DNA from 2 places in the Variovorax sp. 05N34 genome. Region 2 is predicted to be linked to the other one. Evidence: riboswitches for the same ligand, from Rfam matches in the RefSeq annotation. Region 2 holds a riboswitch; the other holds the start of a gene.

Region 1 (3,404 bases), on a different contig from region 2:
ATCGTCTGTAGGAGACGAACCAGTCCCTCGAAACGCCTCATCGGAGTCGCGGCGCCGATACACTGCCTCGATGCGTTCTCTGCGCCGAACCTGGCTCATCGCCTTGGCCTGCCTGGGCCTTCTCGGCGCAGCCTTGCCGTCGCACGCCCAAGGAGGCGCCGGCGAGCTCCGCATCGGATCGAAGCGATTTACCGAGTCGTACATCCTCGCGCAGGTGCTCGCGCAGACCGCGGCAGCGCACACCACACCCGCGCCCGTCGTGCGGCAAGGACTCGGCAATACGGCCATCGTCTACGAAGCGTTGACCTCCGGCGGCATCGATCTCTATGCCGAATACACCGGCACCATTGCCCTCGAAATCCTCAAGAGCGCCCAGCCCATGACGCTGGAGGACATGAACGCGGCGCTTCGTCCATTGGGACTTGGCATTGCGATTCCATTCGGCTTCAACGACGGCTATGCGCTCGCCATGCGCGCGGCCGATGCCGAGCGGCTGGGCGTGCGAACGCTCGGCGACCTCGCTGCCCACCCTGAGCTGAAACTCGGCCTGTCGAACGAATTCCTCGGACGCGCCGACGGCTGGCAAGGGCTGGCCGCTCGCTATGGCTTCACGCAGACGCCGACCGGGCTCGACCACGGACTGGCCTACGACGCGATCGCCGCGAAGCAGATCGACGTGACCGACATCTACACGACCGACGCCAAGATCGATCATCTCGGCCTGCGCGTGCTCGAAGACGACCGCCATTACTTTCCGCGCTATGACGCTGTGGTGCTCTACCGCCTCGACGTGCCCACGCGCTGGCCGCAGGCATGGGCGGCGATGCAGAAGCTGGAAGGCCGGGTGGACGAGCACGCGATGATCGAGATGAATGCGCGTGCCGAATTGCAGGGCGTGGGCTTCGATGTCATTGCGCGCGACTTCCTCGCGCAAAGCAAGATCGTCGCCCAGCCGGCCAACGCCAACACGACCCAGGCAGCCGGCGCCGCGCGCCCGAAGGATGCCGCGGCGCGCGGTTTCCTCGCCAAGCTCTTCGGCCCGGACCTCGGCCGGCTCACGCGCCAGCACCTGCTGCTGGTCGCGGTTTCGGTGGGGCTGGGCATCCTGATCGCGGTGCCATTGGGCATCCTCGTGTTTCCACACCTTCGAACGCGTGCGCTCGTGCTCGGGCTCACGGGGCTGCTGCAGACGATTCCTTCGCTTGCGCTGCTGGCGATATTGATCTCCGCAGTGGGCGCGATCGGCCTCGTTCCGGCGCTGATCGCGCTCACGCTTTATTCGCTGTTGCCGATCATGCGAAACACGGTCACGGGCTTGGCCGAGGTTTCGGCAGGGCTGCGCGAGGCCGGCACCGCCTTGGGAATGACCGCCGGGCAGACGCTGCAAGTGGTGCAGTTGCCGCTGGCGCTGCCCACCATCCTTGCCGGCGTACGGACGGCGACGACCATCGCCATTGGCACCGCGACGATCGCGGCCTTCATTGGCGCCGGAGGTTTCGGCGAGCGCATCGTGACGGGGCTGGCGCTCAACGATCGCGAACTGCTGCTGGCTGGCGCAGTGCCGGCCGCAGTGCTGGCATTGCTCAGCGAGGCATTGTTCGAATCGATCGAATACTTGATGCGCCGCAGAGGCTGAAGGCGCGGCGGAACAAGCCTTGCCCGGCTGGGCGATCGCACTGAAATCGCCGTTGAACGAGCTTTCGATCCCTTACACTGGCGCAGTCAGGAGAGAGCCCCGCTGCGCCGGGGCCGCCGAAGGCGCAGGTCCCACCAAAACACGGGCCCGAACGCTCAGGCAAAAGGACTGGCGAAGCGCCCCGCATCAGGGCGTTTCCTTGCTGGAGAGAGGCGACCCGTCGCACGACGGCCTCGCCCACCGAAGGAGCAAGCCCCAATCGTGGGGTGAATCTCTCAGGTAAAGCGGACAGCAGGGGTGGCCCATGGCTTCGGTCATGGATCTGGACTGCCCCTTTTGGAGAGAGCCTTGGCCTCCGCATCGACCGACCTTCTGAAGACTCCGCTTCACGACCTGCACGTCGAACTCGGCGCACGCATGGTGCCCTTCGCCGGCTACTCGATGCCCGTGCAGTATCCGGCCGGCCTCATGGCCGAACACAAGCACACGCGCGATGCCGCGGGTTTGTTCGACATTTCCCACATGGGCCAGTTGCGGCTTTCAGGCCCCGAGGCCGCGGCCGCGTTCGAGACCCTGATGCCAGTCGACGTCATCGGTCTCGCACCTGGAAAGCAGCGCTACGGGCTGCTGCTGAATGAAGACGGCGGCATCCTCGACGACCTGATGTTCTTCAACGAGGGCCACAACTCGCTGTTCGTGATCGTCAACGGCGCCTGCAAGCAGGCGGACATCGCGCATATCACCGTCAAAATCGGACACCGCTGCCAGGTTTCGCCGATGCCGGACCACGCGCTGCTCGCCCTTCAAGGACCGCAGGCTGCCGCAACACTGGCGCGGCTTTCACCGGGTATCGAACGGTTTGTCTTCATGACCGGCGGCGCAGCGCAAATCGGCGGCATCCCGACTTTCGTCACTCGCAGCGGCTATACCGGCGAGGACGGTTTCGAAATCTCCGTTGCCGCTGCGAACGCCGAGCGCCTGGCCCGGCTGCTGCTCGCCCAACCCGAGGTCAAGCCCATCGGCCTGGGAGCGCGCAACTCCCTGCGGCTGGAAGCCGGACTCTGCCTCTATGGCAACGACATCGACGAGACGACCACGCCGGTCGAAGCCTCGCTGGTGTGGGCCATGCAGAAGGTCCGGCGCACCGGCGGAGCCCGCGAAGGCGGATTTCCGGGTGCGGCCAAGGTGCTGGCACAGCTCACGGCTGCGGACGGGACGGCGGGCCACCTCGACCATCACACCCTCAAGCGCAAGCGCGTCGGCCTGGTCGCGATCGATCGAGTGCCAGTGCGCGACGGCACACTGCTCGAATCCTTCGAAGGCGTTGCGATCGGACAGGTGACCAGCGGATTGCTCGGCCCCACCGTCGACCGGCCGATCGCCATGGCGTACGTCGCTCTGGCCTATTCAGAGCCCGGCACGCGCATGCAGGCGATCGTCCGTGGCAAGCCGGTCCTGATGGAAGTGAGCACGATGCCTTTCATTCCCGCGCGCTATTTCCGCGGCTGAGGCCGATCCGCACGCGGCGCTCTTTTTTGCCTTTTTTCTTTGCTTTTTCCAGCCCACTTTCTCATCTCAAGGAGCTTCAGTTCATGACCACCAGGTACACCAAGGATCACGAGTGGGTTCGCCAGGAAGCCGACGCGGCGCTTGTCACGGTTGGCATCACGGTTCACGCGCAGGACGCGCTGGGCGACGTCGTTTTCGTCGACCTGCCCGAGGTCGGCAAGTCCTTCGCGCAAGGCGAAGTGGCGGGCGTGGTCGAGTC
Region 2 (3,404 bases):
GCGAGCCGGCCCTCGACGTGCTGCTCGACGACCTGAATGTTTCGCTCGATGCGCCCGAGCATGCCGTCGATGCGGTGCGCGCCACCCTGGTGGGCTTGGCCGAGGCCGGCAGCGATGGCGTAAGGCGTACGCGCGACTTGGGCGCTGACGTTCGTGTGCGGCACATCATCGGACTGGACCCGACGCGTCGCGGCGTGGCGATTGCCGACGTGGCGGAGCCCGGCATGCGAGTGAGCTTCTGCCGACGCAACGCGCAGGCGGCGCGAGCCGATCTGATGCGCGTGTGCGCCGAAATCCGCGAAGAACTGGAGCCGGAGGAGCAGACCTTGGCCACGGCGCGCGCTGTAGCCGCCGGCGAAGCCGAGGCCGCGCCGCACCCCGCGCGCCGCATCGCCGGTGCGGTGTACGTGAGTTGCTCCGGTCGAGGTGGCCCGCATTTCGGCGCTCCCGGCGCCGAATTGCAGATCGTGCGACACGCGCTGGGCGATGTCCCGCTGGTCGGCTTCTTCGCCGCAGGCGAGATCGCCCGCCATCACCTCTATGGCTACACGGGCGTGTTGACGGTCTTCACCAGCGACGACTGACGTTTCGCGCCGCGTCCGATCGCGCCGGTGAAGCTGAAATCCACTTCCGGTGTGAGACCGCTGACGATCCGCGCGATCGACTTGCCCGAACCGCAAGCGTGCGTCCAGCCGAGTGTGCCGTGGCCGGTGTTCAGGAACAGATTCGGCAGTTTCGTCGCGCCGACCAGGGGCACATTGCTCGGCGTGGCGGGGCGAAGGCCCGTCCAGAACTGCGCCTGCGTAGGGTCCCCGGCGCCCGGGAACAGCTGCTGGACGCGGCGAACGATGGCTTCGCAGCGAACGCGGTTCAGGTCGCGGTCGTAGCCATTGAGTTCGGCGGTGCCTGCGATCCGCATCCGATCGCCGGTTTCCGAGGTGTAGCGCGAGAAGACGAGCTTGAATTCGTCATCGGTCAACGACACCTGGTACGCCTTGGCTGCGTCGACCACCGGCATCGTGACCGAGTAGCCCTTTGCCGGATAGATCGGCAGACGAAGGCCCAGCGGAGCGGCAAGGAGCGGGCTCAAGGAGCCCATCGCCAACACGAACGCGTCGCCGCGAATGCGTTGGAATCTGCCCTCGTCGTCCGTGACTTCGGCGTGCTCGATCGAGCCACCGGCTTCGCGCAGGGCGGTCACGGTATGGCTCATAAGGAAGCGAACGCCCGCTGCCTGGGCGAGAGCGGCGAGTTCGCGTGCGAATCGGTTCGCGTCGCCGGATTCGTCTTCGGCCGTGTAGGTGGCGCCAGCCAATTGCGGGCGAATGTGGGCCAGCGCGGGCTCGAGCTTCACCGCCTCGTCGGCCGAGATGACCTGCCGGTCGCAGCCCAGCGCGCGCATCTGTTCGGCAGGCGCCAGTGCGGCGTCGAATTCCTTTTGCGTCGTATAGAAGTGAAGGATGCCCTGCATGCGCTGGTCATAGGCAATGCCTGTGTCCCGCCGCAGTTGTTGCAGCGTTTCGCGGCTGTAGGTCCCCAGGCGAACGATCTGCTCTATGTTGTGGCGGGTGCGCGCCGGCGTGCATTCGCGCAGGAACTGCAATCCCCAAAGCCATTGCCGCATGTCTGGGCGCAGACGGAACAGCAGGGGGGCGTCTTCCTTGCCGAGCCATTGCAGCACCTTCAGCGGTGCACCCGGATTGGCCCAGGGCTCGGCATGGCTCACCGAGATCTGGCCACCGTTGGCAAAGCTGGTTTCGGCGGCTGGTGTGGCCTGCCGGTCAATGACGGTCACTTCGTGGCCGAGTTGCTGGAGGAAATAAGCCGAAGTCACGCCGAGCAGGCCGGCGCCAAGAACGATCACGCGCATTTGAGTAAACCTCTAAGGTTGCAGCGATTGGATCGAACGAAAACGGATGCTGTGAAAACGAAAGCAACCGGACCGTGCGTCCAAGTTGCCGCTCCCCCTGTCCTCGGTACCTGAGAGATTCACCCGTTGCGCCCGCAACGGGTTTGCTCCTTCGGTGCATCACTTTGCGTGATGGCTCTCCAGACGGCTCTGACAGTTGGTGCAGTACAGGCTCGTTGTTGCGAGCCGACCTGAGCGTTTATGGGAGTTTGCGCCTTCGGTGAGGCCGCCAGGCGGCCTGCTCTCCTGCAGTGGGCTGATTGTAGGGGCGCTGCGGCGTGCTGGCTACAGGCCCCTGAAGGCGAAGTCGAGTTCGGGTCGCAAGCCGCTGACGATACGGGCGACCGATTTGCTCGCGCCGCAGGCGTGGGCCCAGGTGGGTGTACCTGGGGCCGTGTTGAGGAAAAGATTGGGTACTCGCGTCTTGCCGATCATCGGCAGGCGGTTTCTGCTTACCGCGTGCATCGCCGTGTCGAGCGATGCCTCATCGGTTTTCGCCATTCCGGGAAACAGAATGTCGATGCGGCCCAGCATTGCTCGGAAGCGGTCCGAATCGGGCTCGCTCTCTTCGTCATCGCGTACACGCACCGTGGAGGAGACCCGGAGATACACACCGTTTGCGCTTTCGAGCCGTCTGATGCGCAGCTTGCCCTGGCGATCGTGCAGTGCGATGTGCGGTGCACGCGCCGCGTCCTTGACCGGCACCGTCGCGATGTACTCACGCACGAAGTTCAGCGGCATGGCGATACCGAGCTCTTCAGCATGCGGGACGCTCGATGCGCCCAAGGCGAGCACATAGGATTGCGCGCGCAGGGCTACCGGTTGTCCTTGCGCATTGAGCAGGTCCACGTGACTGATCCGGCCATCGCGGATTTTCAGCGAAACGACCGTGTGCTTCATCATGAATCGCACGCCGGCCGCGCGGCACAGGAAGACGATGCTGGCTGCGAACTGGGCTGGATCGCGTGCCGGGTCTTCGGGCGAGAACGTTGCTCCGGCGAGCGCGGCGCCAACGGCATGCAGTGCGGGCTCGAAGGCCATCGCTTCCTCGGGCGAGAGCAGGCGCTCCTCGCAGCCGAGTTCGGACCAATGGGGTGCCCGCGCCACGCGCGCTCGAAAAGCTTCGGCGTCGGTAAAGAACTTCATCAGCCCGTTCGAGCGCGGCCGCTGAGGCATGCCAGCCTCGTCATGAAGCGCCCGTGCGGTGTTGCGGCTGTAGGCTGCCAGGCGCACCAGTTGATCGAGCGGATCGCGTTGAGGCGGCGCACCGATGGCGCGGTCGAGCAGTTCGGAGAGGCGGCGACGCACTTTCCCCCAGACCCGGGGCCCATTGCCTTTGCTTCGCCGAGCACGGGCCGAAGCCGCACCGCCGCCGTGCAATGCGATGGCAGGCTCGCCGGGTTCGACCCTGCCCCTGGCTTTGGCGGCGGGGGTCCCGTGGCGGTCCACGACGATCACCTCGTGACCGAGCTGCTGAAGGTAATAAGCCGTCGTA

Evidence for each region. Region 2 has a riboswitch for glycine ahead of AC1DMA_RS11165 (D-amino acid dehydrogenase). Riboswitches for the same ligand answer to the same signal wherever they lie in the genome.
Region 1: it holds a riboswitch for glycine, as region 2 does, so the genes downstream of both, gcvT (glycine cleavage system aminomethyltransferase GcvT) here and AC1DMA_RS11165 (D-amino acid dehydrogenase) in region 2, are expected to answer to the same signal.

The regions. Positions count from the first base shown of each region.
Region 1 covers NZ_JBFTNI010000009.1:159,246-162,649, forward strand. The annotation lists gene AC1DMA_RS23555 (alpha/beta fold hydrolase) at 1-41, opposite strand, end outside; gene AC1DMA_RS23560 (glycine betaine ABC transporter substrate-binding protein) at 71-1,636, shown strand; glycine riboswitch at 1,714-1,813, shown strand; glycine riboswitch at 1,829-1,938, shown strand; gene gcvT (glycine cleavage system aminomethyltransferase GcvT) at 1,985-3,145, shown strand; gene gcvH (glycine cleavage system protein GcvH) at 3,229-3,404, shown strand, end outside.
Region 2 covers NZ_JBFTNI010000003.1:445,425-448,828, reverse strand. The annotation lists gene AC1DMA_RS11170 (FIST signal transduction protein) at 1-584, shown strand, start outside; gene AC1DMA_RS11165 (D-amino acid dehydrogenase) at 545-1,870, opposite strand; glycine riboswitch at 1,958-2,063, opposite strand; glycine riboswitch at 2,068-2,168, opposite strand; gene AC1DMA_RS11160 (FAD-dependent oxidoreductase) at 2,195-3,404, opposite strand, start outside.